2 regions of the Clostridium aquiflavi genome follow, and region 1 is predicted to be linked to the other one. Evidence: predicted binding sites of a transcription regulator. Region 1 holds the regulator's gene; the other holds the start of a gene.
What was found. Region 1 encodes LexA, which represses DNA repair genes until DNA is damaged. Its sites were predicted from a motif close to CNAACANNTGTTNG; they were not measured.

Region 1 (17,121 bases):
GAAAATATTGCTTCTTCAATGGAAGAAGTATCATCAAGTATTGATGACTTAAATAACAATATTAACAGTATATCTAAAAGTTACGATGATATTAATAAAATTTGTATTAAATTATCTGAGTTACAATATATACAGGATATATAATGAAATAAATCACAAATTATCAATCTAATGAATAAAATAAAATTATAAAGTTAAAATATATAATAGGTCTTAAAACCACCTGTAATTTATATGGATAATTAACCAAAATAACTGCTTGTTTTATTAAATAAGCAGTTATTTTTATTTAGTAATCATATGCACATTAATAGTATGTAGTTAATTATATGCATTAAAAGATCATAGTTAGTGTTTATACATATAAAATAATTTTCAATATGTATAAATATCTAAATTTAACTAAAAATAAAAATTAGATTATGTTAGATTTCTATACTTAAGATTTTCAAATATTAAAAAATATGTTTGAAAACAATTATTGAAAAATGTTAACTATTGATTTAATGGTAATTTTACAAAATAAAATCTATAAAATCAACTTTTTGAGAGGAGAAAATTATATATGTTTATTCCTAAAAGAATATTATTTGAAAAGGGAAGTTTAGATTATGAGATTGGTCAAAGTATATATAATACATTTAAAGATAATAAAAATGTTGATATTATAAATATAAGTGGAAATAGGGTAAAACAGCATATTCCAGGAGATGATACTTATAGTTATTATAGAGAAGGTAAAAATACGTTAGTAGTTGGAATTAAAAAGGGTTTTAAGTTCCAGTCATGTAAGCCTTCAGCACATTATCAATTGCCTCTTCTTTCTGGATGTACAGGACATTGTGAGTATTGCTATCTTAATACTAACTTAAGTACTAAACCATTTATTAAAGTTAATGTAAATATAGATGATATATTAAATCAAGCAAAAAAGCATATTATTGAGAGAAGTCCTGAGATAACAATATTTGAAGGTGCTGCTACATCAGATCCTATACCAGTAGAACCATATACTCATTCTTTACAAAAAGCTATTGAATTTTTTGCAAATGAAGAAAAAGGTAAATTTAGATTTGTAACTAAATATAATGATGTAGATACGCTTTTGAATATAAATCATAAAGGAAAGACAGAAATTAGATTTACTCTAAATACGAATAAAGTAATAAATGATTTTGAAAATAGAACATCTTCTTATGATTTAAGACTTGAAGCCTGTGAAAAAGTTGCAAAAGCACAGTATCCAATTGGATTTATAATAGCTCCAGTATTTTTATATGAAAATTGGAAAGAAGACTACAATGAGCTTCTGATAAGATTACATGATAAGATGCCTAAGGATTTAAAATATCCATTATCATTTGAAGTTATAACCCATAGATATACTACAAGAGCAAAAAATGTTATAAATGAAGTATTTCCAGATAATACTTTACCAATGAATGATGAAGAACGTAAATATAAGTACGGTCAATTTGGATATGGAAAATATGTTTATACTAAAGAACAGCTAGAAGAGGTTAAATCATTTTTTACAATTAAAATAAATGAATTGTTTGAAAATAGTGTTATAAAGTATATTATTTAAAAGAAAGTCTTCCATTTTATTTTGGAAGGCTTTTTTATATTTTGTTTAAAATTTTTATAAATTATATTATTCAGTTATATGGGTAGTAATTATTATTTTAGCCTTGCTTATGGTTTTTAATGTTTTAAATAACGGACTATTATTAACAATGGTGATAATATTTTGTTTTTTAGTTATATAGTAAAATTAATATTATTTGAATAAAGTAATTTTTAAGTTAATTTTGATTACTGGTTCCCCCTATGATAAAATAAGACTTGATTTTAAGTTTAAAATTAGGTAAGAATATTAAATGTTATTATACCTAATTAAAAGGAGGAAATTATTATGGCTTTAACGCCAATGATGGTAGAGTACATGAAAACAAAAGAAGAATATAATGATTGTATTCTATTTTATAGATTAGGTGACTTTTATGAGATGTTCTTTGATGATGCACTAACTGTATCTAGAGAGCTTGAACTTGTTTTAACAGGCAAAAATTGTGGACTTGAAGAAAGAGCACCAATGTGTGGTATTCCACATCATGCAGCTGCTGCATACATCCCAAGACTTGTTACTAAAGGATATAAGGTTGCTATATGTGAACAACTTGAAGATCCCAAGCAAAGCAAAGGAATAGTAAAAAGAGGAGTTGTAAAAGTAATAACTCCAGGAACATTTATAGATAGTAATTCTAATTTAGAAAATGATAATACATATTTAATGGTGATATATGGATATGAAGATAAATTTGGAATAGCAATGTCTGATATAAGTACTGGTGAATTTAAAACTACATCTTTTAATAATATTAAGATGAGCTTATTAGATGAGATTTCAAAGGTTTCTCCAAAAGAAATACTAGTTGACAATAATATAAGCGAAGAATTGTTAGAAGAAATAAACAATGTACTTCCTGTTCTTATAACGAAAAAAGATTTTAATGAGTTTTTAGTTTCAAAAGAAGAACTTATAGAGCAGTTTTCAGACTTAGAAGTAAGTGGATTAACAATAGAAAGAGAGATTCCAAGTAAAGTACTTCTTAAATATATAAATGAAACTCAAAAGATGAGTTTAACGAATATCAATTTATTAGAACAATATGAAATTATAAATTATATGACCATAGATGGAAATTCAAGAAGAAACTTAGAGCTTACAGAAAGTATAAGAGAAAAAACTAAAAAAGGATCTCTTCTTTGGGTTCTTGATAAAAGTGCAACATCTATGGGGGGAAGAACTTTAAGAAAATGGATAGATGAACCTCTTATAGTTAAAGATGAAATAGAAAAAAGATTAAGTGGAGTTGAAGAAGTATTTAATTCAATAGGTTTCAATGAAGACTTAAGAAGCGCTTTAAAAGAAATTTATGATATAGAACGAATTGTTGGTAAAATATCCAATAAAAATGTCAATGCTAAAGATTTATTATCTCTTAAATCATCTTTAGATAAACTTCCATGTATTAAGGAACTTTTAAAAGATACTAGTTCTGAATTGTTAAAAGGATACTATGAAAATTTAGATGAATTGATTGATGTAAGAGATTTATTAAATGACTCTATTAAAGAAGATCCTGGTTTAAGTTTAAAAGAAGGAAACATAATAAAAGATGGATATAATACTTTAGTAGATGAATTACGTCAAAGTAAACTTCATGGAAAAGAGTGGATTGCTGCTCTTGAAAATAGAGAACGTGAATTTACAGGTATTAAGTCTTTAAAGGTTGGTTATAATAAGGTATTTGGATACTATATAGAAATAAGTAAATCAAATTATAATTCTATCCCAGAAGGTAGATATATAAGAAAGCAAACATTAGCTAATGCTGAAAGATTTATAACTGAAGAACTTAAAGTTATGGAAGATAAAATTTTAGGTTCTGAAGAAAAACTTATTAACTTAGAATATTCTATATTTGTTGAAATAAGAGATAAAATTGAAAAAGAAATAAGCAGATTAAAAAAGAGCGCTAGGATAATATCAGATTTAGATGGTATTTCAACTTTAGCTTTAGTTGCTTTAGAAAATGATTATATTAAACCTGAAATAAATACAGATGGATTAATCAAAATAACTGATGGAAGACACCCTGTAGTTGAAAAAGTAATTGGAAAGGGAGACTTTGTATCAAATAATACTGCATTAAATCAAACTGATAAGGAATTACTTCTTATTACAGGACCTAACATGGCTGGTAAATCTACGTATATGAGACAGGTAGCCCTTATAACATTGATGGCTCAAATAGGTTCATTTGTACCTGCAACTAGTGCAAACATATCTATCTGTGATAAGATCTTTACAAGAATAGGAGCATCTGATGATTTAGCAGGTGGAAAGTCTACATTTATGGTTGAAATGTGGGAAGTTTCTAATATTTTAAAAAATGCTACAAGTAATAGTTTAGTTTTACTTGATGAAGTGGGAAGAGGAACTTCAACTTATGATGGACTTTCAATTGCTTGGTCTGTTATTGAATATATAACTAAGAATAAGGATTTAAGATGCAAAACTTTATTTGCAACTCACTATCATGAACTTGTTAAACTTGAAGGGATTTTACCTGGAGTTAAAAATTACTCTGTAGCAGTTAAAAAATTAAAAGATAACGTAGTCTTTTTAAGAAAAATAGTAGAGGGCGGTGCAGATGAATCTTACGGTATAGAAGTTGCAAAGCTTGCAGGACTTCCTGAGAATGTTATTAATCGTGCTAGAGAAATTCTTGAGGATTTAGAAGGCAAAAATGCCTTTGATATAAATAAAGTATCAGCATGTTCAATGGATTCAGATGAAGAAAAAGAAATTGCTATTGATTCTACTAAAAATGAAGAGGATAAAATTATTTCTAATGCACAAAATAATCTAGATCAAAATATAGATATAAATGAAACTAGTTGTAACTATACTGAAGAGAGAATCTTAAGAGTTGAAACTCAAAATGCAGAGTATGAAGAAACTATAAAATCTTTAAAATCTGAAATAAAAGAGTTAAAAGAATCAAACAATAATAAACACACCAAGAAGCATAAAGATGTTTCTAATGACAATATGCAAATTAACTTTGAATTTATAGAAAAAGAAAGTTTTATAAAAGAACTTAGTGAAGTAGATATATTAAACCTTAATCCTATGGAAGCTATGAATACTTTATATAAATTAGTTACAGATGCAAAAAAACTTTAATAAAAATGATAAATAGGAGATAAATTTATGAATTGTGGTTGTAGTATTCCTTTAGAATGTCCAAAATGCAGTAAAAATCTACTTAGAAAACGTAAAATAGATGGAGCATATATAATAATAGAGAGAGCTTGTCCAAATCCCCAATGTAATTATGTAATTAGAGAAGCTAAGATTTTTAATGATGATGTAAATTAAATTTAAGATACCTTAAAACATTCTAATCTAATAGTTTGTTTTAAGGTATTTTTTACTAAATAAAAAAGTTTAATGTAAACATTGACAATACATATACGTATAGGTTATTATTTAATCACAACATATACGTATATGTATTGAGAGGGAGGGAAAAATAATGTCTAAGTATAATAAGGAAGTTAAAGAGTTATTAGAATTCATTGGTGGAAAAGAAAATATAAGTGCTGTATCACATTGTGCAACAAGAATGAGATTTGTTTTAAATGATACATCTATTGCAGATGAAGAAAAAATTAAAAAAATAAAATCTGTTAAGGGTACATTTACTCAAGCAGGGCAGTTTCAAGTTATTATTGGAAACGATGTAGCGGAATTTTATAATGATTTTACTGCATTAGCTGGAATTGATGGAGTAAGCAAGGACAACTTAAAAAGTTCAGCTAAATCAAATATGAATATTGTTCAAAGAATGATGGCTAATATAGCAGAAATATTTTCACCCTTAATACCTGCAATTATAGTAGGAGGACTTATATTAGGTTTTAGAAATATCATAGGTGATATTAAGATGTTTGAAAACAGTACAAAAACTCTTATTGAAATATCACAGTTTTGGGCAGGAACGCATAGCTTTCTATGGTTAATAGGTGAAGCGATATTCCACTTCTTACCTGTTGGAATTACATGGGCCGTAACCAAGAAAATGGGAACAACTCAAATACTTGGTATAGTACTAGGTATTACATTAGTATCACCTCAACTTTTAAATGCTTATGCTGTTGCAGAAGCTGACATAATTCCATTTTGGGATTTTGGTTTTGCAAAAATAGATATGATTGGTTATCAAGCACAAGTTATACCTGCTATTTTAGCTGGATTTGTACTAGCATATCTTGAAAAAGGAGTTAGAAAAATAGTTCCTTCTTCAATTTCAATGATATTTGTACCATTCTTTGCTTTAGTACCAACGGTATTAATAGCACATACTGTTCTTGGACCTATAGGTTGGACAATTGGATCTTGGGTTTCAGCAGTAGTTTATGGTGGATTAACATCAGCATTTGGTAGTATATTTGCTGCAATCTTTGGATTCCTTTATGCACCGCTTGTTATAACTGGATTACATCACATGACTAATGCAATAGACTTACAATTAATGGCTCAATTCAAAGGAACATCTTTATGGCCAATGATAGCTTTATCAAATATAGCTCAAGGATCAGCAGTTTTAGCCATGATTTATCTTCAAAGAAAAAATGAAGAAGAAAAACAAATAGCCATTCCAGCATGTATATCAGCTTACTTAGGTGTAACTGAACCTGCATTATTTGGTATAAATATAAAATATAGATTCCCATTTGTATGTGGAATGATAGGATCAGCTATAGCCGCTGTAATATCTGTATCAACTGGAGTAATGGCAAACTCTGTAGGAATTGGTGGATTACCTGGTATTCTATCAATTAAACCACAACATATGCTTATGTTTGCAGTAGCAATGGTAATAGCTATAGTAGTACCATTTATGTTAACTTTAATAATTGGAAAGAAAAAACTAAGCTAATAAATAATAATTTTAAATTGGAGGAATTAGCAGTATGAAAGACTTTAAAAAAAGTACTGTTTATCAAATATATCCTAAATCATTTAATGATTCAAATGGAGATGGAATAGGCGATTTAAATGGAGTAATAAACAAACTAGATTATTTAAAGGAATTAGGGATTGATTATATTTGGCTTACTCCTTTTTATGTATCACCACAAAAGGATAATGGTTATGACGTAGCTGATTATTATAATATAGACCCTTTGTTTGGAACCAATGAAGATTTTGATAAACTTGTTAAAGAAGCTAAAAAAAGAAATATTAATATAATGCTTGATATGGTATTTAACCATACTTCAACAGAGCATAAGTGGTTTAAGAGTGCTCTAAATGGAGAGGAAAAGTTTAAAGACTTCTATATATTTAAAGAAGGTAAAGAAGGTAAAGAAGGTAAAGAAGGTAAACCACCAACTAATTGGCAATCAAAATTTGGAGGGAGTGCTTGGGAATATATAGATAAATTTGATGAATACTATTTGCATTTATTTGATAAGACACAAGGAGACTTAGATTGGACCAATTCAGAAGTTAAAAACGAAATATACAAAATAGTAAACCATTGGATAAACAAAGGTGTTAAAGGATTTAGATTTGATGTTATAAATTTAATTTCAAAACCAGAAAAATTTGAAGATGATACTATGGGCGATGGAAGAAGATTTTATACAGATGGTCCTAATATACATAAATATTTAAAGGAATTAAATAAAAATACTTTCGGTAAATATAACGATATAATAACAGTTGGAGAAATGTCCTCTACAACTATAGATAATTGTATTAAATATTCAAATCCGGATGAAAAAGAGTTATCTATGGTATTTAACTTTCATCATTTAAAAGTCGATTATGATAATGGTGATAAATGGACACTTATGAACTTTGATTTTAAATTACTAAAATCTATCTTCAAAGAATGGCAAGAAGGTATGGAACAAGGGAATGGTTGGAATGCAGTATTTTGGTGTAACCATGATCAGCCAAGAATAATTTCTAGATTTGGAAATACTGATAAATATCATAAAGAAAGTGGAAAAATGCTTGGAACTTGTATTCATATGATGAGAGGAACACCATATATTTATCAAGGTGAAGAATTTGGAATGACAAATCCTAATTTTAATTCAATAGATGAATATAGAGATATTGAATCTAAGAATTATTATGATATTTTAAAAGCAAATGGTGTTAATGAAGAAGAAATATATAAGATATTAGCATCAAAATCAAGAGACAATTCAAGAACCCCTATGCAATGGAATGATAAAAATAATAGTGGATTTTCAACTAGCGTACCTTGGATACCAGTAGGTAAATCTTATAAAGAAATAAATGCAGAAAATGCATTAAAAGATAGTGATTCTATATTCTATCATTATAAAAATCTTATAAAGATTAGAAAGGAATATGATGTTGTTTCAAATGGATCATTTAATATGATACTTGAAGAACATGAAAAAGTTTTAGCATATACTAGAGAATATAACAATGAGAAATTAATAGTTTTAAATAACTTTTATGCTGAAAAGACTGAGGTATTATTACCACATAATCTTTTATTTAAAAATTGTAGAATATTAATTTCAAATTATAAAGATAGTATGGATTTAAATGATAAAATTTTACTTAGACCATATGAATCTGTTGTTTATATTGTTGAGAATTAAGTATATATTATGTTAAAATGTTTATGGTGATAAATTATGGCGAGTAAATATTTTAATATATATAGTGAAATTGCAAATAAAATAGAAAATGGGATATTTAAAGCAAATGATGAAATTTCTTCAGAAAGTGATCTTATGAAAGAATATAAAGTTTCTAGAGATACTGCAAGAAAAGCATTAACTTTGCTTGAGGAAAATGGATATATACAAAAGATAAAAGGTAGACGGTCTTTTGTGTTAGATATAAATAAATTTGATTTTCCTGTATCAGGTGTAGTTAGTTTTAAAGAAATTGCAGATAAACTAGGACCAAATTCTAAAACTAAAGTTGAAGTTTTAGAATGTGTTCATCCAAATGAAAGTATTAGTAGAAAACTAGAATTAAGCTCTAAGGATAAGGTTTGGAAAATAATAAGATCTAGAAGCATCGCAGATGAAAGAATAATCTTAGATAAAGATTATTTAGTAAAAAAATATGTTGAAAATATCACTGAAGAAATATGTGAAGAATCTATTTATAAGTATATTGAAGATGAACTTGGATTAAAAATAGCTTATGCAAAAAAAGAAATAACTGTTCAATTTGCAACAGAAGAAGACAAAAAGTATTTAAATATGAAAAACTTTAATATGATTGTTGTTGTTAAAAGTTATACTTACTTAGATGATACAAGTCTGTTTCAATATACTGAGTCTAGACATAGACCAGATAAGTTTAAATTTGTAGATTTTGCAAGAAGACGTAAATAAAAATTATAATGATTTATTAAATAATTAAAAACTCTTAGGTGTTATTTTCAGAAATATAACCTAAGAGTTTTTAATTTGTATTTGTAAATATAATTTAGATTTGTTATTAGCAATTAAATTGGATATAATACATTTGAAGAAACTTATAAATGGGAATTAAATATCTAAATATACATGCAATATGTTATATTAGATTTACTTATAAAGTAGAGACTTACAAGGGGGTGCAAAATGTGAAAAGAATTAATATATTAAATGAAGATACAGCTAATAAAATTGCAGCAGGTGAAGTAGTAGAAAGACCTGCATCAGTAGTAAAGGAATTAGTCGAAAATGCTATAGATGCAAATTCTAAGAATATATTAATAGAAATAGAAGAGGGTGGAAGTTCTTTAATAAGAATTATTGATGATGGAGATGGCATTTATAAAGAGGATATAGAGAAAGCTTTTTTGCCACATGCCACAAGCAAGATAAAAGAGTCTGAAGATATATATAGTATTAACACATTAGGTTTTAGGGGGGAAGCTCTTCCATCTATTGCATCAGTAGCTAGAGTTAATTTAAAAACAAAACAAGAAACTGAAGAATGTGGATATGAAATTACAATAGAAGGTGGAAAATTTTCAGAAGTTACAGAATGTGGAGTTAATAAAGGAACTATAATGGAAGTAAGGGATTTATTTTTCAATGTTCCAGCAAGAAAAAAGTTTCTTAAAACAACATCTAAAGAATCATCTTTAATTAATGATATTATAACTAGAATAGCTTTATCTAACCCTAACATTAGTTTTAAACTATTTAATAATGGGAAAAAGATTGTTCATACATATGGTAATGGCAACATGAAAGATGTTATAAGAACTATATATGGTAAAAGTATAGTTGAAAATGTATTATATTTTGAAGATACATCTGATATTGCTACTATTTATGGTTACGTAGGAAAAGAGGATATCGCTAGAGGTTCTAGGAATAATCAAAGTATTTTTGTAAATAGCAGATATATAAAGAATAGAAGTTTAGGAATTGCAGTAGAGCAAGCATTTAAATCATTTTCTACTGTAAGTAAGTTTCCCTTCTTTATATTATTTATAGATATATACCCTGAATATATAGATGTGAATATTCATCCAACTAAATCAGAAGTAAAATTCAATGATGAACGTTTTATTTTTAAAAAGATATTTGGTGCTGTTCATACATCTTTAAAGGAAGAAGTTTTTAGTACATTTTCAATACCAGAAGAAGAAAACGAAGCTACTCGTAAGAATCCTAATTTAAATATTGAGGAAATAACATTTAAAATTGAAGAAGAACAAGAAAAAGTTAAGCTTAATACTAATCATTTGTCACAAAAGAACATATGTTCTATATACGAGGATAATAGCATAAATAATCATATTTATGATGAAAAATACAAAAAAGACACTGATATTCATAATAAGATTCCTTTAAATGTTAATATTCCAGTTGATTTAAAAAGTGATCACATTAAATTAGAAGATGATGCTAATAGTTGTTCTAATAAAGAAGTGATTTGTGACAATAATGAAGTAAATTATGAAACCTCTTATACATCTAACTCTAATAAGTATGAAGATAGCTGTAAAGGTGAGAAATATAAGGAAAGTAAATCAAAAACAGTAGGAACATCAGAATTATTAAAAGAAAAAATTCCAAAGTTTCCTGCTATAAAAATTATTGGTCAATATAATAAAACGTATATATTAGGGGAATATGCAGGAACTCTTTATATGATAGATCAACACGCAGCTCATGAAAAAATAATGTTTGAAAAGTATTTAAATGATATAAATTGTGGAGATATAATAATACAGCCCCTTATGATACCAACAGTAATTGATTTAAGCATGGATGATTACTCGTATTTTGAAGAAAACAAAGATATATTTAAAGAAGCTGGTTTTACTATTGAAGAATTTGGTGGCACATCTATAGCATTAAAAGAAGTACCTTATTTTCTAGGTAAGCTAAAACCTAAGAATTTGTTTTTAGAAATATTAGATAATCTTAAAAATTTAGGATCAGGTAAAACTACTGAAGTTAAATATAATGCTATAGCAACTAAAGCATGCAAATCAGCAGTAAAAGGAAATGATTCTTTAGATGAGTTAGAGATGGTTAAATTAATAGAAGAGTTACGGTATATAGATGATCCTTTCCATTGTCCTCACGGAAGACCAACTATTATTCAATTTACTAGTACAGATATAGATAAAAAATTTAGGAGGATTGTTTAAATAATGAAACAAAAGATTTTAGTTCTTGGAGGTCCTACAGCTGTTGGGAAAACAGAACTTTCAATAAAACTTGCAGAAAAGTTAAATGGAGAGATACTATCAGCAGATTCAATGCAAATATATAAGAACATGGATATAGGTTCAGCTAAAGTTACAAAAGAAGAGATGAAAGATATAAATCATTATATGATAGATATTGTTTCTCCAGAAGAGGAATTTTCAGTTGCAGATTTTAAAAATATAGGTGAAAAAGCAATAAAAGAAATTATAGCTAAGGAAAAGCTTCCTATGATAGTTGGAGGAACAGGACTTTATATAAATTCTTTAACTTGTAATGTTACTTTTACAGAATCTGAAAAAGATGATGAGTATAGAGCTTATCTAGAATCACTTGCAGAAGCTAATGGTAATAACTATGTCCATGAAATGCTTAAAGAAATAGATGAAATAAGTTATAGAGAGATACATCCTAACAATAGAAAAAGAGTAATAAGAGCTCTTGAAGTTTATAAAATTACTGGAAAGCCATTTAGTTCATATAATGTAGGTGATGATTTTTATAAAACAGATTATGATGTATTTTATTATGTATTAACTATGGATAGAGAAAAGTTATATAATAGGATTAATAAGCGAGTAGAAATCATGATTGAAAATGGACTTATTTATGAATGCATAGAATTAAAAAAACTTGGATATACTTCTGATATGCAATCTATGCAAGGAATAGGATATAAAGAAATATTTTATTACTTAGATAAAAAAATTTCATTAGATGAAGCTATTAATTTGATAAAGCAGGGTTCAAGAAATTATGCTAAGAGACAATTAACTTGGTTTAGAAGAGATCCTAGATGTACTTTTTTAGATAAAGATGTATTGTCTGATGAGGAAATATTAAGCAAAATTGTTGATGACATAACAAATAACTAGGTTTATAATGGTATAAAGAGAATTAATAAAATGGAGGTAAATATGGTTTTATGAATAAGCAACAGAATAATCTACAAGACATATTTTTAAACAGTGCAAGAAAAAACAAAATACCTGTAACAATATATCTTTCAACTGGTTTTAAACTAAATGGAACTGTAAAAGGGTTTGACAGTTTTACTGTTATTTTAGATAGTGAGGGTAAACAAATGCTTATATATAAACATGCAATAACCACTGTAACTCCAGAAAAACCAATTTTATTTGTAGATAATGAAAACTAAAATAAATAGGCAATTATTTGCCTATTTATTTTTGAGGAAATATACTTGTAATACCTAGGAGGAGAATATACAAAAATGTTAAAGAAAACAGAAGAATTTTTAATTAATAATTACAATATTAGTGAAGAAGCATTTAAATTATATAAAAAAGCTTTAAAAGAGACTGAAGATATATTTGTACAGTACGATGAAATAAGAGAATTTAATCAACTTAAAGTATTAAAAGCCTTTCAAGAAGAAAGAATAAGTGAATCACATTTTACTAATACAACAGGATATGGTCTTGATGATTTTGGAAGAGATACTTTAGATAGAGTTTATGCTAGAATATTTAAAGCTGAAGCAGGTTTAGTTAGACCTAATTTCGTAAGCGGAACTCATGCTATTGGTGCTGCTATGATGGGAAATGTAAGACCTGGTGATAAAATACTTTGTGTTTCTGGAATGCCTTATGATACTCTTTTAGGAGTATTAGGACTTGCTGACAAAAAAACTAAAGGTTCATTAGATGAATACAATATAAAAACAGATGTTATTGAATTAGATGAGAATGGAAAATTTAAATTCGATAAAATTAAAGAGACATTAAAAAATGATAAAGCTATAAAACTAATACATATACAAAGAAGTACAGGATATGCTTCTAGAAAATCTTTCTTAGTTTCAGAAATTGAAGAAGTAATAAAATGCATAAAAGAAGTAAGAGAAGATGTTGTGATTTTTGTAGATAATTGCTACGGAGAATTTATTGAAGCTATTGAACCAACAGAAGTTGGAGCAGATCTTATGGCAGGATCTCTTATGAAAAACATAGGTGGAGGTATTGCTCCAGGTGGTGGATATATAGTTGGTAAAAAAGAATATGTTGAACAAGCCTCTTATAGATTCACTGTTCCAGGAATAGGGGGCGAGTATGGCGCAACTTATGGACTTATGAGAAGTTTATATCAAGGATTATTTTCAGCACCACACATTTCTATGGAAGCTGTAAAAACAGCAATATTTTGTGCTAAAACAATGGAACTTGCTGGCTTTAAGGGATTCCCAGCATCTACTGATAAGAGAACTGACATAATACAAGCTATAGAATTTGGTGATCCTAAAAAATTAATTCAATTTTGTAACGGAATTCAAGCAGCTTCACCAATTGATGCATTTGCTGTGTGTGAACCATGGGCAATGCCAGGATATGATAGTGAAATAATAATGGCAGCTGGCGCATTTATATCTGGATCAACAATTGAATTGTCTGCAGATGGTCCAATAAGAGAACCTTATATAGCTTATATGCAAGGTGGGCTAAACTTTGATCATGGTAAAATAGGAATCTTAATAGGATTAAGTAAAGTACTTGAAGTAAAATAACTAAAAATTTAATTAGTACTAAACATTAAAAAAGCTGAAATACTAAATTATAACTTAGTATTTCAGCTCATAACTTTTCAGCACTAATTAAAGCATAGTAATTAATTTAATTCACTAATTTAATAAAGACTAAATTATATTGTTTTAAATTTAATTGATTAAGTTAGTAAGATCTAAATATTCCAACTAATTTACCTAAAACAGAACAATTATCAACTATTATCGGGTCCATAGAATCATTTTCAGGCTGTAATCTTATATGATCTTTTTCTTTAAAAAATCGTTTAATTGTTGCTTCTTCATCTATTAAAGCAACAACAATATCTCCATTTAATGCAGTCTTACAGCTTTCAATAATTGCTAAATCATTATCTCTTATGCCAGCATTAACCATACTTTCACCAGATACTCTTAACATAAATAATTCATTATCATGTTTTATATAATCAAGAGGTATCGGAAACGAGTCTTCTATATTTTCAGTTGCAAGTATCGGAATACCTGCAGTAATTTTACCAACTATGGGTATGTTTACCATTTCTTTTTTATCTCTATTATTTTTAACTATTTCTAATGCTCTTGGTTTCGTTGGATCTCTTCTAATTAATCCTTTTTTTTCTAATCTTTTTAAATGACCATGTACAGTAGATGTAGATCTTAATGAAACAGCTTCGCATATTTCTCTTACTGAAGGTGGATATCCCTTGTTTTCTATATATAATTTTAAAAATTCATAAATTTCCGTTTGTCTGTCCTTACTCTCGATCATTAATATTACACCTCTCTATCTTATTGTTATTATAACATAGGTTTTATAATATAACAAACTTATGTTCTGTATGTTTCAAAGATTAAAGTTAATATTTTATTTGATTTAAATTTATGGTTTTGATATAATAGAATGACAATTTCATTATAGAAATGAGGGTACTTAATAATGACAAATAAATATAATGATGATGATTATTGCGATATATATGAAAATAAAATATGTGATAATTGTGGTAAATGCTTAGAAATAGATGGTGTTGATATTAAAGCTATAAAAATAGAAGAAATTTCAAAAACTAAAGATGAAAATAAGATTTTAGAAGAAGAATTTTTTAATAACTTAAAATCATCTCTTGATGAAGATCAAATAGAAGAATTAGAACAAAATAATTTAAACTTAAAAGATATTTATTCTAAATTCATTGAATCTAAAGGATTAAATAGTGATGAATTTAAACTTACTGAAGAAACAGAATATGAAGATGCATTCGATCATATTGAATATTTAGATGATAATGAATTATTTAATGATGATAATATAGAAGAACTTACAGAAGAAGTATATCCTGGCGTAAGAAAATTCAAAAATAAAGCATAAAAAAATATATCCTTTTTTAACACAACTATTATTGAAATAGTTGTGAAAAAGAAAGATAATTTTTATGAAAAAATTAATTTTATTATTAGCAATATTGTTTATATAAGTCTATGAATAATAAAAACATGTAATAGCATTAAAAGTGCTGCAAGAGTATCACTTTAATAAATTGTTTGGAAATTTATTCATTTAAAATCGTACCGGATGAAATAGCTTTGTATTATGAGTTATTTCATCTTTTTATTTATATTAGTTTACATAATGTTTATTATGTTTAAAAAAATAGCGGTTTTAACGAATGTGAATATATTAAGTGTTTTTTGGCAAACTAAATTAGAAGATTAATTAGAAATGAGGTGTAAGATTTATGAAAAGAAAATCAATTTTAGCCTTACTATTGGCTACATTGCTATCATGTTCAATGTTTATAGGATGTGGATCTAATAATTCTGATGATTCTAAAACAAACATGAAAGAAGCAGGAGAAAATGTTAAAGAAGATGTTAAGGATTTAGGTAATAACGTTAAAGATGCAACAAAAGATGCTGGGGAAACCATAAAATATACAGCAATAAACTTTAAAGATGATGTAGTAAATGCTGGTAATGAACTTAAAGATGCAGTAAATGGAAGTAAAAAAGATTATTTTAGTGGAACAGAAACTGACTACATGGTCGGAAATGATTATGTTAGAGTTTATGAATATGATGATTCTAATAAAATTGATGAAGATATAAAAAGGATATCTGATGATGGAATGAAAATAGAAGGGGCCACTGTAGATTACAAAACTAAACCTAATTATTATAAAAAAGGGAATACTTTGGTTGTATATGAAGGTAATGATCCAACCTATGTTGCTCAATTTAAAGAAACCTTAGGAAATCCTATAAGATAATAAATATAAATTACAGTATAAATATTATGTAAAATAATTTACTTATATTTTTAAAATCTCTATTATTATATTTTTAGACTATAATAATAGAGATTTTTTATAAAGTAGGAGAGAATTCTTTATAATTTTGATAGTGGATTTGATTTTACGGCATCTCTTAATGTATCATCATCTACATGAGTGTAAATTTGAGTAGTGGAAATATTTTCATGGCCTAATATATTTTGAAGACTTCTTATATCCACATCTCCATACTTATACATAAGTGTAGCAGCAGTATGTCTCAATTTATGAGGAGTATATTTTTCATCTGTTAACCCTGCATTTTTTACATGTTTTTTAATCATTATCTCAACTGTTCTTTGATTTATTGGTTTATTGTGAGAAGATAAGAATAAAAACTTTTTGTATTCTGGCAAAGCTTTAGAATCATCCCTAACCACCATATAATTTTCAATTGCTTTTAAGCAAGCATCATTTAAATAAACTGTACGTTCTTTATTACCTTTACCTATAATAGTTAAAATATCATTTCTAATTTTTTCAATTAATATTCCACACAATTCTGAAAGACGCATTCCACAATTTAAAAATAAAGTTAATATACAATAATCTCGAGCGTAATTTTTATCATTTTTATCTAAAGATCCAAGTAAATGTATGCTTTGATCTAATGTAAGATATACAGGGTGTCGTTTATTTATCTTAGGGGATTCTAGCTCTGTTGTAGGGTTGTCCACAATTATTTTAGCTTTTCCTTGTAAAAACTTAAAAAAAGATTTTAAAGTAGCAACTTTTCTAGCTCTTGCATAAGCGCTATTATTTCTATATTTTTCAATGAAAGACATAAAGGCATATAGATCTCTAAGCTTTATACCTTTTAAAAAATCATCATCAATATCTCTAATATCTATTTCTTCGAATTCTATATTTTTATCTTTAATAAGTCCTCGATATAATTTCATGAATTTAAAAAAGATAGTTAAATCTTTTTTGTATGCAGCAATTGTATTTGTAGATTTATTTTTTATG
Region 2 (17,121 bases), on a different contig from region 1:
ATTCCCACAGCATATACTTTTTCCTGGAATATAAAACTTTTTATTAGGATTTTTATTTTTTAATTCATACAAAATCCCTTCTTCGGTACAAATAATAAATTCACTGCCTTTATCCTCCGTTGCGTAATTTATTATTTCACTTGTACTTCCGATATAATCTCCTAAACCTCTTATTTCCTTTGTACATTCTGGATGAACTAATATTTTTGCTTCCGTATATTGTTCCTTTAACATTAATATATCTTCTTTTAAAATTTTATTGTGACATGGACAGAATCCATCCCATAATATAAAATCCTTCTCTTTAAAAAATTCTGATATATATTGACCTAAATTTTTATCTGGTAAAAATATTATTTGTTTATTAGGCACATTCTTTATTATTTTTAATGCACTTGAAGAGGTAACTGAAACATCACTACATGCTTTAACTTTATATGTAGAATTTATATAACATACTACATAAGCATTAGGATATTTTTCTTTTAAAGTTAATAATTCTTTTTCTTTTGCCATATCTGCCATTAAACAACCTGCATCAATACATGGCATTAATACTTTTTTGTTAGGAGATAATATCTTTGCACTTTCTCCCATAAATTTAACTCCACAAAACACTATTACCTCTTCTTTACAACTTCTAGCTATCTTACTTAAATAATACGAATCTCCAACATAGTCTGCTAATTCTTGTATTATATCTGGCTGATAATAATGAGCTAATATTATTGCATTTTTTTCATTTTTTAACTTTAATATTTTATCTATTAAATCTATAGACATAGTTACACCACTTTCAATTTTATTTTACATCTGTATATACACTTATGTAATGATTATATCACCACCATTTTTTATCTTCAATATATAAATAATCCAAATTATAATAAACAGAATTAATATAATAAATAAATATTTTTGTTTTTTGAGGGAATACTTTTATTGTGTGCTAATAATAGGTTAAAACGTACTTTAAATAGATTACGTTGAATTTACAAATTTAAATTCTAATTTAGATTAAAATTTATACTAAATTATAATATGAAATTCAGTATAAATTTTCCTTATTTTAGAATGAATAAATTTTAGGAGGAACATATAATGAAAAAGTTTGTTTGTACAGTATGTGGTTATATTCATGAAGGAGATACCCCACCTGAAATTTGCCCTGTTTGTAAAGTAGGTGCAGATAAATTTATTGAAATGAAGGATGATATGGCTTGGGCTGATGAGCATAAAATAGGAATAGCAAGCGGCATCCCTAGTGAACTTATAGAAGACTTAAGAGCTAACTTTACAGGAGAATGTACTGAAGTTGGAATGTATTTAGCTATGTCTCGTCAAGCTGATAGAGAAGGTTATCCTGAAGTTGCAGAAGCATATAAAAGAATTGCATTTGAAGAAGCAGAACATGCTGCTAAATTCGCTGAAATTTTAGGTGAAGTAGTAGTTCCTGATACAAAAGCTAATTTAAAAGCTAGAGTTGAAGCTGAATTTGGTGCTTGTGATGGTAAAAAGAAATTAGCTACATTAGCAAAAAAGGAGAATTTAGATGCTATACATGATACAGTTCATGAAATGTGTAAAGATGAAGCTAGACATGGTAGAGCATTCAAGGGACTACTAGATAGATATTTTAAGTAGAAATATCTATCTAAAATTATTTTAAATATAATACTAAAACATAGCATAAATATAAAATTTTATTTTAAGAGGAGTGTCTTTAATGCAAAAAATTAATTGTGACGTAAATAATTGTTCTCATAACTGTTCTGGTGTTTGTTACGCTAATCGTGTTGATATAGGTGGAGATTCTGCACAAAAAGATTGTGATACTTGCTGCGGATCTTTTTTAGATAAAAAAAATTATAGTGATTTAACTAATAATTCAAATAGTTCTGGTGAATGTGATTGTCTAGTTTGTACTGTTAAAACTTGTACTCACAATTGCAATAACCTTTGTGATCTTTCATCAATAAATGTTAGTGGAGCAAATCCAAACATGTATATAGAAACTAATTGCCAAAGTTTTGAAGCTAAATAAACTATTCTAATCAAATTAAAAACTTTTGAATTCATTTATATGCTGAATTTAAAAGTTTTTATTTTTATTTAATTTCTTTAATACACATCTTGTATTTGCACCTTACTCTGTTATACTTGTTATTGTCATGTAAGATTGAAAGAGGTGTTCATTATAAAAACAAATTATAAAAATGTAGAAAATAACTATGAAATTAATAACAAAATTGCTTTTATTACAATTTTAAAGAAAAATGGTGAAGAACTTACAACTAAAATAGATGTTGAAGATCTTAATAAAGTTAAAGAACTAGGTAATTGGTTCGCTGAATGGAACAAAGATCTTAATAGCTATATAGTACAAAATATAAGCTTAACTAAAATGAATAAAAAGTCTAAACCACTAAAGCAAAGTTTACAATCTATAATTTTAGATACTAATCCAAAGACTCCTATTAGACATATTAATGGAGATACTTTAGATAATAGAAGATCTAATTTAGAAATAGTTGAACGTAACATAAGAAATGATTATGAAGTGGTTAATGATGATACTATAGCTATACTTTTAAGAGATAAATATGGTAAGGTACAAAATAAAGCATTAATATCTAAAGAAGATTTAAGAAAAGTAGTAACTGATACATATACTTGGGTGCTTCACAAAAATTATGATAATTTATGTGTTATTGCAAATACACCTAATGGTAGAATACATTTAGATAGGGTACTTATGAATCCTGATGAAAACCAAACAGTTCATCATATTAATCTTAATCCATTAGATAATAGAAGAAGCAATTTAGAAACAGCAAGCATTTAATTCTATTATTCTCATAAAAATTTAGCCTATGTTTTACTAAAGTGTTAATACACTTAAAACATAGGCTAAATTTAAAATAAGCTATAAGTATACTTTTTTATACTTATAGCTTATTTTTTATATTAATATTATTTTAAAGTTATTCCTTGATTATCTTTTCCATGACAAATTGCTGCTGATGAACACCCAGAACACCCACAACCACAACCGCCTTCTCCATTTTTAGCTTTCTTTACTCTTTTGAACACTACTAATCCCATCATGAAAAATATAATACTAGCTATTATTATTGTAGCTAACATAAGTATCACCACCCCTTATAAAATTTATTAGTAGATAATTTTAAATAATTACCTACTAATATTTAACATACTATTTTATATAACTTAATTTAACATTACTATTTATATTTACTGATTTTTTATTTGATAATAGAATTCCAGCTATTATTGCTACTACTATAGCGATAGATATAAGTGCGCCTATTATATTTCCACCATAGAATAAAGCATTACCAACTTGATTTATTAATAATGCAACAAGATATGCTGTACCTGTTTGGAATCCTAATGTAATCCAAGTCCATTTCCATGAACCCATTTCTCTTTTTATTGCACCTATTGCTGCAAAACAAGGAGCACAAAGCATATTAAATGCTATGAATGAAAATGCACTTACTGCTGTAAACATTCCTGCTACATTCATAAGAAGTGTTGGATCTTCTTCTGTTGCTTCTGCAATACCAAACAGTATACCAAATGTTGCTACAACATTTTCTTTTGCTACAAGTCCAGTGATTGTTGCAACCGCAGACTGCCAATTACCAAAACCTAATGGTGCAAAAATTGGTGCAAAAACATTTCCTATACTTGCTAGTATACTGTCACCAGCATCTACCATTTCTAATGACCAATTAAATGATTGCATAAACCAAATTGCTCCACAAGCAACAAATATAATTGTACCAGCTTTTATAATAAATGCCTTTCCTCTATCCCACATATGCATAAGAACGCCTTTTAAACTTGGTATATGATATTGTGGAAGTTCCATAACAAATGGAGCTGGCTCTCCTTGAAATAGTTTAGTCTTCTTTAAAAGAATTCCACAAATAATTATCATTATAATTCCTAAAAAATATACTGATGGTGCTACCCATGATGCTCCACCAAATATTGCTCCTGCAAGCAATGCTATTATAGGAACCTTAGCACCACATGGAATAAATGTAGTTAACATAATTGTCATTTTTCTATCTCTATCATTTTCCATAGTACGAGTTGCCATAATTCCTGGAACTCCACAACCTGAACTGATAAGCATAGGTATAAATGATTTTCCTGAAAGTCCAAACTTACGGAATATTCTATCCATTATAAACGCAACACGTGACATATACCCACAATCTTCAAGTATTGATAATAGGAAGAATAATATCATAATTTGAGGTACGAATCCTAATACTGCTCCTACTCCACCAATTAAACCATCAACTACTAATCCTTGTAACCATTCTGCTACGCCTAACCCTTCAAGCCAAGTTGAAACATTTCCACTTATAATTTCTCCAAATAATGTATCATTTGTCCAATCTGTAGCTATAGTTCCAAGTGAACTTACAGCTATGTAATATACTCCCCACATAATTAATGCAAAAATAGGAAGCGCTAAAAAACGGTTTGTTACAATCTTATCAATTTTGTCTGATGTAGTTTCATCATTTTTATTATTCTTTCTTACTGCTTTAGAAACTACTTTTCCAATAAAATCATAACGTTCTCCCGTAATTATACTTTCACTATCATCATCAAGTTCATTTTCACATTTATTTATTATTTCTTCTACTTTATCTAACACATTTTTCGAAAATTTATTATTACTTAAAATATTTTTATCACGCTCAAAAAGTTTAATAGACAACCATCTAGTATCTATTTCATTCTTAAAACTGCTGTTATCTAAAGCTTGTTCAATATCTTTTATAGAACTTTCTACTTCTTGTGATAGCTCTAGCTTAAAGTTATTAGCATTTTCTTTTTTTGAAAGTTCAATTGCTTTTTCAACAACTTCTTTAATACCTTTTCCTTTTATAGCTGAAGTTTCAACAATTGGACAGCCTAATAGTTCTGAAAGCTTTTCTATCTTTAACTTGTCACCATTTTTTTCAACAATGTCCATCATATTAAGTGCTAAAACTGTTGGAATTCCAAGTTCTAAAATTTGAGTAGTTAAATATAAGTTTCTTTCAATATTAGATGCATCAATTATATTAATTATTACATCTGGTTTATCATTCATCATAAAATCACGTGTCACAACTTCTTCAAGCGTATACGGTGAAAGTGAATATATACCTGGTAAATCTACAATTTCAACATCCTTATTCCATTTTAATTTACCACCCTTTTTTTCTACTGTTACCCCTGGCCAGTTACCTACATATTGTGTTGATCCTGTAAGGTCATTAAACATAGTTGTCTTTCCACAATTGGGATTACCTGCAAGACCTATCTTTATTGACATTTGTCTTCCCCCTTAATTTATATAGATTATCATTATCATTAAATGATTATAAAACAAAATCGCTAAAGCGACTTTAGATCTGTATCGATTTTTTACGCATCTGCCTTTTTGAACGTATGTGAGAAAAATATGGCAGGTGACTACAATTATCTTTTTTATTCTTCATGGTTCATTTGTTAACCTTTAGCTAAATTTATCTTTCAGTTATCCACAATCTTTCCAAGAATACAATTTTCTAAAGAATAAAAAAATACATTAATTTAATACTTACCCAACAATTATCATTTCTGCATCAGCTTTACGAAGTGATAATTCATAATTTCTAACTTTTATTTCAATTGGATCTCCAAGTGGTGCTACTTTACGTACAAATATCTCGCAGCCCTTAGTTATTCCCATATCCATAATACGCCTTTTAATAGGACCTACTCCTTGTATCTTAAGAACATTAACTGTTTGTCCACATTTAATATCTTTTAATGTATTCATTAATAATTCCTCCTTAAACTATTATTCTACTAGCCATAGCTTTATCTAATGCTATTCTACTTCCCTTTACTTTTATTATTAAACTTCCTGCAATTTCAGAAATAATGCTTACAGTTTCTCCTGCAATAAATCCTAAACTTGATAGGAACTTTTTAGTCTCATCATTACCTCTAATTTTTTTAATTGGCATACTTTGTCCTGTATTTGCTAATATTAATGGCATATTTTCTCCTCCTCATATTATGTACTTATACAAATATATATAGTACACCTTTTATGAAAATGAATAATCTTTTCTGTTGATAATTATTATCATGATGATATTATAACACTTTTATCCAAACTTGAAAATGATTTTCATTAATTTTGTCCTATTTTTAATTTATATTTAAAATAAAACGTTTTCTGATGATGATTTATTATGTTTTTCTTTGTTAATATATAATATCTTTATTATTTTCTAATTTTAATCTTTTATATAATTTTCTCTACATAAAAAGGATATTAACTAGATTCATTAGTTAATATCCCTAAACTTTAAACTTATCACTTTATTTTACTTGCATATATTTCCTGCTACATTTAATACATCCCAAGTTCTTGAAAATGGTGGTGAATAACATAAATCTAGCATTCCAAGTTCTTTAGTTGTTAATTTTCCAAATATGCATGCAGCAATAACATTAACTCTCTGTACAGCATCTTTATATCCTGCAACCTGTCCTCCTAATATTCTTTTACTTTTAGCTTCATAAATCAACTTAACATAGATCTTATTTTGACCTGGATAATAGTTAGTTTGATTCATATCTGTTATAAATTTAGTCTTATAATCTAATCCCATTTGTTTAGCCTTTTCTTCTGTAATACCAGTTCTTCCAGCTTCAATATCTAAAACTTTTATGCAACTAGATGATAATGAACCTTGAAATGGTAAATTAGTTCCCCCTAGATTTTCTCCAACAATACGTCCAAGTTTATTGGCACCTGTAGCAAGAGGTACATAACTTTTTTCATTTGTAACTATTTGATTTATTGTTGCACAATCTCCAGCTGAATAAACATCTTCAATTGATGTTTTGCCATATTCATCTACAATAATTGCGCCATTAGATAACATCTCTATTCCACTATCTTTAATAAATTCTGTATTAGGTTTAACTCCAGTAGCTATAATTACTATATCAGCATTTATTTCTCTTTTATTAGTACGTATCTTACTGACTTTATCATTTCCTATAAATTCAGTAACAGTTTCTTGTAAATATAAATTTACACCTTTATCTCTTAATTCCTGTTCTAATACTTCAGTAATTTCTTTATCAAAAACATCCTTTAATATTCGATCCTCCAATTGAAATACTGAAACTTCTTTCCCATTGCTTTTAGCTGCTTCTACTGCTTCTAATCCAATAAATCCTGCACCTACTATTGCTATACTCTTATTATTTTTCTCCATTAAAAGTCTTTTTAAAATCTTTCCATCATCCATACTTTTTAATGTGTACACATTTTTTAAATTAACATTTTTAATTGGAGGTATTATACTCCTTGCACCTGTCGCTATCATTAATTTGTCATATTTATCATTAAATTGAGAACCCGCCTTCAGATTCTTTACTGTAACCAATTTATTTTTAAAATCTATATTAACAACTTCATGATTAGTTTTAACATCTACTCCACTTTTTATAAATTCTTCAGGAGTTCTTGCAATCATATTTTGTGAGTCTTCAAAAAAATTTCCTACGAAGTAAGGTAATCCACAAGCACCAAATGATACTATATCTGATTTCTCATAGATTACTATTTCAGCTTCAGGATTTACTCTTCTTAATTTTGCAGCTGCACTTGTACCTGCTGCTATTCCACCAACAATTACTACTCTCATTTTTTTCCTCCTACTCTATATTAAACATTATATTTTCTACTTACTTTAACTCTTTATTACATAATAATATCTTTCTTTTAATTGGTCAATATTCTTATCTGATTACTCTTATTTACCTTAAATACTACACATACTTTAAAGTAGTGTTTATATTTTATCTTCTTTTCATTTAATTATTATGTTAAAATAATTTATATAGTAAATATTTCAAAAAGAGGTGTTAATTATGGATCGTATGAAATCAATGTTACTTACAGTCGGTATTATATTGGTATATTCAGTTGCCGTTGCACTAATCTATAAACTATATAAGAAATTCTCTGCTAAAAGAAAAAGTAGATAAGTTTTACTATAAATATCTTCAATTTAAGAAAGATATAAAATTAATGAAATCGATTAATTTTATATCTTTTTTTGCAATGTAAAAAAAATCATTGATATATATAAGTAAATTAGACTGAATTATTAAACTTAGGAATACTAAAAATGAATATAATCCAATTATGATGCACTTTATCTATTAAATATATCACTGTAACCTAAAATATAGCCCTTGTAATATCTTACTAACATTTTATATTATTAATATTTAATAACTCTTTTAAATTATTTATCTTATAATCATATTTATCTAAATCACCAAATCCATAGCTAGCATATATAAATGGCACTCCTGCTTTCTCACTTGCTATTGCATCCCATTTAGTATCCCCTACATATGCTGGATTATTTAATTTATTTCTTTGCATTACTATTTTTATATTTTCAGCTTTTTCTAATCCTGTTCTACTTGGATCTTCAAAATCCAGAAAATATTTTTTTAAATTATGCGCCTCTAAAAAACATTGTATGTAGCCATCCACACAATTGCTAACTATAAATAATTTATATTTTTTATATAATTCTTTTATTGTATCTTGCAACTCTGGATATAATTTACCCCCATTTTTTAATAAATACTTTAATTCAATTTTAGTGCATTCATCTATTACATCTTTTCTCGATTTTTCACTTAACTGTGGGAAAAACTTTTCTAATATATCATCCATTGTCATTCCCATCACACTTTGAATTTCTTCAAGAGACATTCCTTTCTTAGTTTCATCGTATTTTGAAAAAACTTCATTCCAGCATATATAAAATGCTTCTGTAGCATCCCATAAAGTTCCGTCTAAATCAAATATAAGACTATCCATATAAATTCTCCTATCTATAAAATTCTTAATATTATTTATTTTCTCTAATTAAATATTTCTTTCCTTCTTAATTTTAAAATATAATTTTTATATTTCAAATACATGGATTTTTTAATATACATAATTAAAATTTAGTTTCTTTTATGGTATGAATTTATTTAAGATTTTATTCTAAAAATAAAGTTATATATTTATTTATATAATAGTACAAAACACACATTTTTTTCCTAAAATACACTAATTCAAAACCCTTGTATGGGAACATATGTTTGTGTATAATATTATTAAGGATATATGTTTAGATTAATATATAAGGATGTGTACACAAATGGAATTAATGGAAAAGCTAAAAATTCTTTCTGGAGCAGCAAAATATGATGTCTCTTGCTCATCATCAGGTTCTAAAAGAAAAAATAAAAACAATGGACTTGGAGATGCTTCTAGTAGTGGAATATGTCACAGTTTTACTTCAGATGGACGTTGTATCTCATTGCTTAAAATATTATTTTCAAATGATTGTGTTTTTGATTGTAAATATTGCATAAATGGTTCATCTAAAGATTTTTTAAGAGTTAGTTTTACTCCTGAAGAAGTATGTAACCTTACTATTAATTTTTATAAGCGTAATTATATAGAGGGGTTATTCTTAAGTTCTGCTATTATAAAAAATCCTAATTATACTATGGAACTTTTACTTAAAACTGTGAAAAAATTAAGACTAGAAGAGAAGTTTAATGGATATATTCATTTGAAAGCGATTCCTGGCGCTGATCAAAAATTAATAAATGAAGCTGGAAAATATGCTGATAGAATGAGTGTAAATATAGAATTACCTTCAAATGATAGTTTAAAATTATTAGCTCCTCAAAAAAATAAAGATAGTATATTAAAACCTATGAATACTATAAAAAATTCTATAATTAATTATAAAGAAATGAAAAAAAACATAAAAAGTACACCTTTATTTGTTCCTGGTGGGCAAAGCACTCAATTAATTGTTGGTGCTACCCCTGAAAGCGATGCTAAAATATTAAATTTATCGCAAGCATTATATGATAACTATAATTTGAAAAGAGTTTATTATTCTGCATATGTTCCTGTTGTAAAAGATAATCCCCTTCTACCTGTGATAAGTCATCCTCCTGTTCTTAGAGAGCATAGACTTTATCAAGCTGATTGGTTAATTAGGTTTTATGGATTTAGGGCAAATGAATTATTAAAAAATAGTACAGATAATTTTGATTTAAATTTTGATCCTAAAACTTCTTGGGCTTTATCTAATTTAAATGATTTTCCTGTAGAAATAAATACTGCATCATATGAAAAATTATTAAGAATTCCTGGTATTGGTGTTACTTCTGCTAAAAAAATATTAAAGATCAGAAGAGTTCATAGATTAACTTTTGAAGACTTGAAGAAATTAAGAGTTATTTTAAAAAGATCTAAATATTTTATAACTTGTGACGGTAAATATTATGGAAATATTTCTTTTGATGATTTAATAATAAAAAATAAATTATTAGAAGATTCCTATAAACCATCTTCCAAAATAAATATTAATCAAATATCATTTTTTGATTCTTTTGAAATGAACACTAAGACCTTAAGTGATAAAATAACTTCTATAAATGGAGATTTTTAATTATGAAAATACTAATATATGATGATACTTTCTTTGGGCTTTTAAATGCTTTATATAAAAGTTTTAATTATGATCAGACAAATTTATTTATATGTAGTAAAAAAAATAATATACCCTTGCTTGGAAGCGAAATTATTAATATAAATACTAATTCTCATATTGCTGAGAAAGTTCAAAATACTATAATTTATAAAATAGACAAATTAGCTCTAAAAAAAATCTATATTGTATATTTAAGCAATTACGAAAATAAAGAAATGCTCTTACTTAAATATTTAAAAATTGCTTTTAAATTAAACAAGGATGTTCATTCTTTTTTAAATATTGATGAAATTAGGCTTATAGATACCATTAATAAAAAAGTAACTTATGAAAGTCATAGATTTAAAGGATTTATTAGATTCAACCTTATAAATAATAAATTTTTCTATTCTTCTATTGAACCTGATAATGATATATTAGAACTTATAGCTGACCATTTTAAGAAAAGATTTAAAAATGAATACTTTATAATTCATGATTTGAATAGGGAAAAAGCAATAATTTATAATAAAATAAATTATGAAATAATTCCTCTTGATTTAAGAGATTATGAAAAATTGAAAACACATTCTGATAACTACGGTACACTTTGGAGCACATATTTCAAATCTACAGCTATAGTTGAAAGAAAAAATCTAAAATTACAAAGTAGAATGATGCCAAAAAGATATTGGAAGCACATAATAGAGGTTAATGACTAAAATTTATATTCTAATCATTAACCTCTCTAGACATTAGATAATTTTGTATTTACACAGAATTATCTATACTCTCACTTCTCTAGTATATCTATAAGTAAAACTTATCATAGTAATTAAACTTAACCTACTAAAATTCTATTCTACCAAATAGATAATCTATCTTTTACTTTTATATACATATCATCATTTTCAGTTACATTATAAATTTCATAGAATTTTTCAAATTGTTGTAATACTGTATTTACTCTAATATCACTAGGTGAATGGCTGTCTATTTTTAATAATAATACTTTATATTCTTCAGTAGTTACATCTCTCCATACTCTAGCAAAATTTCTAAAAAACTCATCATAATTTACATTAGGTATTTTATCTAAAATATCTAACATACAAGTCATAGATCCAATATCCGCAATATTTTCACCTAAAGTAATTTCCCCATTCACTTTTATCCCAGGTAATGCTTCTATATTTCCATAAACCTCTTCTATTCTTTTAATTTTATCTTCATATTTTTTATAATCTTCATCATTCCACCAATTTTTTATTTTTCCATTTTCATCAAACTTAGATCCATTATTATCAAAAGCATGAGTAATTTCATGTCCAATAATAACTCCTAATCCACCTAAATTTTTTTCTTTACTTTCATTTATATCATAGAACGGTTTTTGCAATATAGCTGCTGGAATTGTAATTTCATTAGACTCAGCATCATAATATGCATTAACATCTTCTGGTGATATTTTGTTAAATGATTCTCTAGAACTTATAGGTTGTTTATATGAAAATTTCTCTAAATTTATTATATTTTCAAGAAGTGATCCATCTTCTTTATATGACTTTATTTCTAAATTTGAATAATCTGTCCATTCTTCTGGATAGCCTATATTTACTTTTATATTCTTTAACTTTTTAATAGCGTTATCTTTAGTGGAAGCACTCATCCAATCAAGATTTTTAATTCTATTTGAATAAGTATTTATAATTTCTTCAGTAATATTTTTCACATCATTTTTTATCTCTTCACTAAAGACCTCTTCTACATATAATTTACTTAAAGCTGAATTGAAATTCTTTTTTACAAGTTCTTTAGTTTCATCTTCTAATGATATACTATCTATATCATATAATGATTTTTGTAAAGCTAAATATTCATTTCTAAAATTTTCACTTAGATATTTACTTGCAGCAGAAATCATACAAACTTCAGTATAATCTTTTATTACTTGCAAATTTTCTTCACTATATAACTCATTTAATTTATTTAACCATTTAGGTTCAAATAAAATTACTTTGTCTACATTTTCATATCCAAGGTTTTTTATTATATATGATAAATCTAAATTACTTGAAAGTTCATTAACATCACTGATTTTATAAGTTTTATAGTTATTTTTTTGGTTATTATAATACTCTGCAAATTCATTAACACCTATAATAGATGGTGCTAATTGATTTTCAAAATAAAATAAATTATTAACTTTTATTATCGATTCTTCTCTAGAATATCCACTTAACATTAATATATTGACTAAGTATTTTTCCATATTTTCTCTATTATCTTTAGTTTTATCTGTTTCATTTCTATATTGATCTGAATCTCCTAAAACTAATCTTGTTGATGAAATATATAGTGCATTGTTTTTCTCATCATAAATATCGCTTCCAACACTAAAATTAATTAAATTACTAAATATATTTATCGTTGGATCGCCTAATAATTTTGTAAGCTCATTTATATTTTTAGCTTCCTTTATTTTATTTGTATATTTCTTTATAGGTTCTGCACCTTGATTATTTCTTTCTGAAATATTAATAGAATTATTATATAAATTTATTATCTTCTTTTCGTCTGTATTACTTAAATATTTATCTTCATGAATTAATAAATCATTAAATATTCTTTTTGCGTCATTATTAACCTTATCCTTTGTTTCAGTAAAAGTACTTTTAGCTTCTTCATCTTGTTTAAGTATTGATTTTTTTAGCCATTCCTTATTAACAGCTTCATAGAAGTTGTCTTGTAGCCTTATTTCATTATTGCTCTGCTTAATTACTTCACTTGCAAATACATTATAATTTATAAATGAATTTATAATAAACACAGATAATATTAAAGCTAATGTACGTGCTGTTTTTTTATACTTTATCATATTAGTCCCCTTCACATTTTATATTATATGTTAATTATATAAAAAACATCTACTTAATAATAGCATTATTAAACAGATGTTCTTTATTTAAGTATAATTTAAGATAAAATTAATATTTATTTGCATACATTTTAGACTTAAAAATATATGTTTTTCACAAGAATCACTTTATCTCTCTATATGCATATTATATTTATTAAGCAATCAAAATGAAGGGATGAAAAAATTTTATGTACAAAAATGATAATTGTACCTATAAATTAAAAGAATATGCACGTGCATATATAATGCCTCAACCTTATGAAAATCTATTCACATGTAAAGAAGGCTTTGTTAAAGGAACTATTTTTAAAGACCTTTACGAACCTTATAATGAAAAGAAAAAAAGTAAATGTTAATGTGGGGTGATATATTATGTATGAAAAAGATTTATTAGATAGTATAAGAATTTATCAATTTTCAGCTGTTGATCTAAATTTATTCCTTGATAATTTTCCTGATAATGAAAATGCAAAAAAAGACTATGATATAGTATCAGCTAAATTAACTTGTTTAACTAATGAATACGAAAAAAATTTCGGTCCTTTAACTAATTTTGGTACTTCTTTTAAAGAAGATCCACGTTATTGGATAGAAAAATCTTGGCCTTGGGAAAAAGAAAATTAGGAGGAATAAAAGATTATGTGGTATTATGTTAAAACATTAGAATATCCAATAAACTTAAAGTGTAAAGATCTTGCAATGGCAAAATATCTTATGTCTCAATATGGAGGACCTGATGGAGAATTAGGTGCCGCACTTAGATATTTAAATCAACGTTATACAATGCCTACTGGAAAATCCAAAGGATTACTTACTGATATAGGTACAGAGGAAATGGCGCATGTAGAAATGCTTGCTACTATGATTTATCAACTTATGGAGAATGCAACATTAGATGAACTTAAAGAAGCAGGTCTTGGTGGACATTATGTTGATCATGGAAAAGCATTATTCTATACTGATGCTACTGGAAACCCTTGGACAGCAACTTATATCCAAGCAAAAGGAGATGTAATTGCAGATTTACATGAAGATATGGCAGCAGAACAAAAGGCTAGAGCAACTTATGAACATTTAATTCAATTAACTGATGAACAAGATATTAAAGACGTCTTAAAATTCTTAAGAGAAAGAGAAGTTGTACACTATCAAAGATTTGGTGAAGCTTTAATGAACGTCCAAGATCATTTATGTAATAAATAATATTTCTTCAAATTTTGTGCTCTATTTTAAATTAATGTTTGCATTACAATATCAACACACATTTAAAATAATGCAAAATTTTTAAAACTTTCATAATTAAAATGAAGTTTAAAAAATCTCTACAGTTTTATTTCTGTAGAGATTTTTAAGTTGTTTAATTAAAAATGTACTCCATTCCAATAAACACATTGCTTTACTATTGTTTTTTCTGGGAATTCTATTCCGTCTAGTGCCCACTTTTTATATTCTTCAAATCCTACTCTATCGATGATATATCCTATATGTTCTTTGCCACCTGGAGCACTTTTATCTATATACTTAGCCACAAATTTATAAGTGTTCAATATTATCTTAATTATACTTTGTTCATCTGACCAAATTAAGAAATCTTCAGCAAGACGTGGGTTTCTTTTACCGCTTCTACCCATTATAACTAATTTATAATATTTTTCTTTACTTCTTGTCCACGCACCAGTAGGACAATTTATAACACATTCTCCACATCCAATACATTTTTCTTCATTTCTTACTACTTTATAATTTACTGCTTTAAGTGCATCTACTGACTTCTTCTTACAAGCTCTTACACATGCCCCACAGCTTACACATCTCTCTTTATCATACTGTGGTTCAGTCATTCCTATTATCCCAAAATCATGCATTCTAGCTTTTACACAATCGTTTGGGCACCCGGTAAGTGCTATCTTAAAGTGTAGATCATTGGGAAATATAGCTTTTTCTATTCTTTTAGCAAAATTAGTTGTATTATAATTTGCAAATGGGCAAACATTATTACCAATACATGCTGATACATTTCTAGTTCCAGCAGATGTATATCCCTTTCCTGGTATTTCTTGATTTATACCTAAACTTTCTATAATTGGCTGTAATAATTCATTTACCTTATTAATATCTTCATATTTTATTCCTGGTATTTCAAATCCTTGACGTGTTGTTATATGCACACTTCCATTACCATACATTTGCGATATTTCTTGTATCTTGCCTAATAAATCTGCTTGTAAATGTCCTCCTGGAACTCTAACTCTAGAAGCAGTTAATCCCCTTACTTTAGTAACTCTAAAAGCATTTTTCTTGATTTTTTTTGTATTTAAATCCATAATTAACTCCTCCTAGTCTAGTAAAGACTTACCTTTTGAATAATTAAAAACAGGTCCATCTAAACAAATATAAGTATCATCTATTTTACAGTGTCCACATTTTCCTATTCCACAGCACATTTTTCTTTCTTGAGAAATCCATATATTTTTTTCTTCTATTCCAAGTTTTAAAAATTCTGCAACTGTGAACTTCATCATCATAGGAGGTCCAACTACAATAACAGCAACATTATTTAAATCTTTTATATCAAGTTCTGGTATATATTTAGTAACCAATCCTACTTTTCCATCATAGCTTTCATCAGCATTATCTACTGTAATAATAGCATTTATTTTATCGTTCCAATCTTTTATATCTGATTTAAATAAAATGTCATTAGGAGATTTAAAACCTGCTATTAATGTAAAACTGTTAATTTTATCTATATTATTTGCAAAATAATCAACTACACCTTTAACTGGAGATAAACCTGTCCCACCTGCTACAATAATTAAATCTTTTCCCTTATATTCATTTACATCAAATCCATTTCCATAAGGACCTCTTAGATATAATTTATCACCTACATAATTATTGAATATTTCATTAGTAACTTTTCCAACTCTTCTTATTGTTAAGTCAACAGTATTTTCTTCAATACCACTTACTGAAATAGGTGCTTCTCCAAACTTAGGCAATGATACTTCAAAAAATTGTCCTGGTTTTACATCGCCTGAAAATTCCATTCTGAAAGTATATTCAATATCTGTATGTTTAATAACTTCCTTAATTTCTGATAAAAAAGGAATATATTCATTTCTACTCATTAGAAGACACCTCTTTCATTCCATTTTCTAATTTATTTACGCAATTAGAGAAAGATATATATTCTGGACAAATATCATCACATCTACCGCATCCAACACACATGTGATATCCCCATTTCTTTTTATAATCATATACTTTGTGCATAACTTTAAATCTCATACGTTGTCCTTTGTCAGCTCTAAAAGTATGTCCACCAGCCATCTCAGTAAATCCATCTACTTGACATGAAGCCCATACCCTACGTCTTTCACCTGCTTTTCCATTATCAGTGTAGAATATATCTTGCATTGTAAAGCAAGTACAAGTTGGACAAACAAAATTACATCTACCACATGCAATACAACGTGCACTATAATCTTCCCACATTTTTGAATTTATAATATCTAATGAAAGATTATCTGGCACTGAAACCTTTTTATTGTTTTCACTTACAAAGTCAGGCTTCACTTCTATATTTTCACC

Region 2: the regulator LexA is predicted to act here: its motif matches at 9,203-9,216, upstream of RGC78_RS06880 (putative DNA modification/repair radical SAM protein).

Annotation. Positions count from the first base shown of each region.
Region 1 covers NZ_JAVJAN010000032.1:1,943-19,063, reverse strand. The annotation lists gene RGC78_RS12060 (methyl-accepting chemotaxis protein) at 1-144, shown strand, start outside; gene splB (spore photoproduct lyase) at 566-1,588, shown strand; gene mutS (DNA mismatch repair protein MutS) at 1,916-4,756, shown strand; gene RGC78_RS12045 (hypothetical protein) at 4,784-4,951, shown strand; gene treP (PTS system trehalose-specific EIIBC component) at 5,109-6,515, shown strand; gene treC (alpha,alpha-phosphotrehalase) at 6,550-8,226, shown strand; gene treR (trehalose operon repressor) at 8,263-8,976, shown strand; gene mutL (DNA mismatch repair endonuclease MutL) at 9,210-11,240, shown strand; gene miaA (tRNA (adenosine(37)-N6)-dimethylallyltransferase MiaA) at 11,244-12,173, shown strand; gene hfq (RNA chaperone Hfq) at 12,224-12,457, shown strand; gene RGC78_RS12010 (methionine gamma-lyase family protein) at 12,533-13,822, shown strand; gene lexA (transcriptional repressor LexA) at 13,986-14,591, opposite strand; gene RGC78_RS12000 (hypothetical protein) at 14,760-15,191, shown strand; gene RGC78_RS11995 (YtxH domain-containing protein) at 15,559-16,089, shown strand; gene RGC78_RS11990 (tyrosine recombinase XerC) at 16,209-17,121, opposite strand, start outside.
Region 2 covers NZ_JAVJAN010000015.1:12,190-29,310, reverse strand. The annotation lists gene nadA (quinolinate synthase NadA) at 1-777, opposite strand, end outside; gene RGC78_RS06925 (NADH peroxidase) at 1,102-1,644, shown strand; gene RGC78_RS06920 (DUF1540 domain-containing protein) at 1,727-2,044, shown strand; gene RGC78_RS06915 (hypothetical protein) at 2,189-2,845, shown strand; gene RGC78_RS06910 (FeoB-associated Cys-rich membrane protein) at 2,974-3,147, opposite strand; gene feoB (ferrous iron transport protein B) at 3,218-5,368, opposite strand; gene RGC78_RS06900 (FeoA family protein) at 5,636-5,857, opposite strand; gene RGC78_RS06895 (FeoA family protein) at 5,871-6,080, opposite strand; gene RGC78_RS06890 (CoA-disulfide reductase) at 6,414-7,748, opposite strand; gene RGC78_RS06885 (HAD family hydrolase) at 8,315-8,944, opposite strand; gene RGC78_RS06880 (putative DNA modification/repair radical SAM protein) at 9,273-10,586, shown strand; gene RGC78_RS06875 (TIGR03915 family putative DNA repair protein) at 10,589-11,329, shown strand; gene RGC78_RS06870 (M13-type metalloendopeptidase) at 11,470-13,485, opposite strand; gene RGC78_RS06865 (spore coat associated protein CotJA) at 13,716-13,883, shown strand; gene RGC78_RS06860 (spore coat protein CotJB) at 13,900-14,151, shown strand; gene RGC78_RS06855 (manganese catalase family protein) at 14,167-14,730, shown strand; gene asrC (sulfite reductase subunit C) at 14,889-15,851, opposite strand; gene asrB (anaerobic sulfite reductase subunit AsrB) at 15,864-16,658, opposite strand; gene asrA (anaerobic sulfite reductase subunit AsrA) at 16,651-17,121, opposite strand, start outside.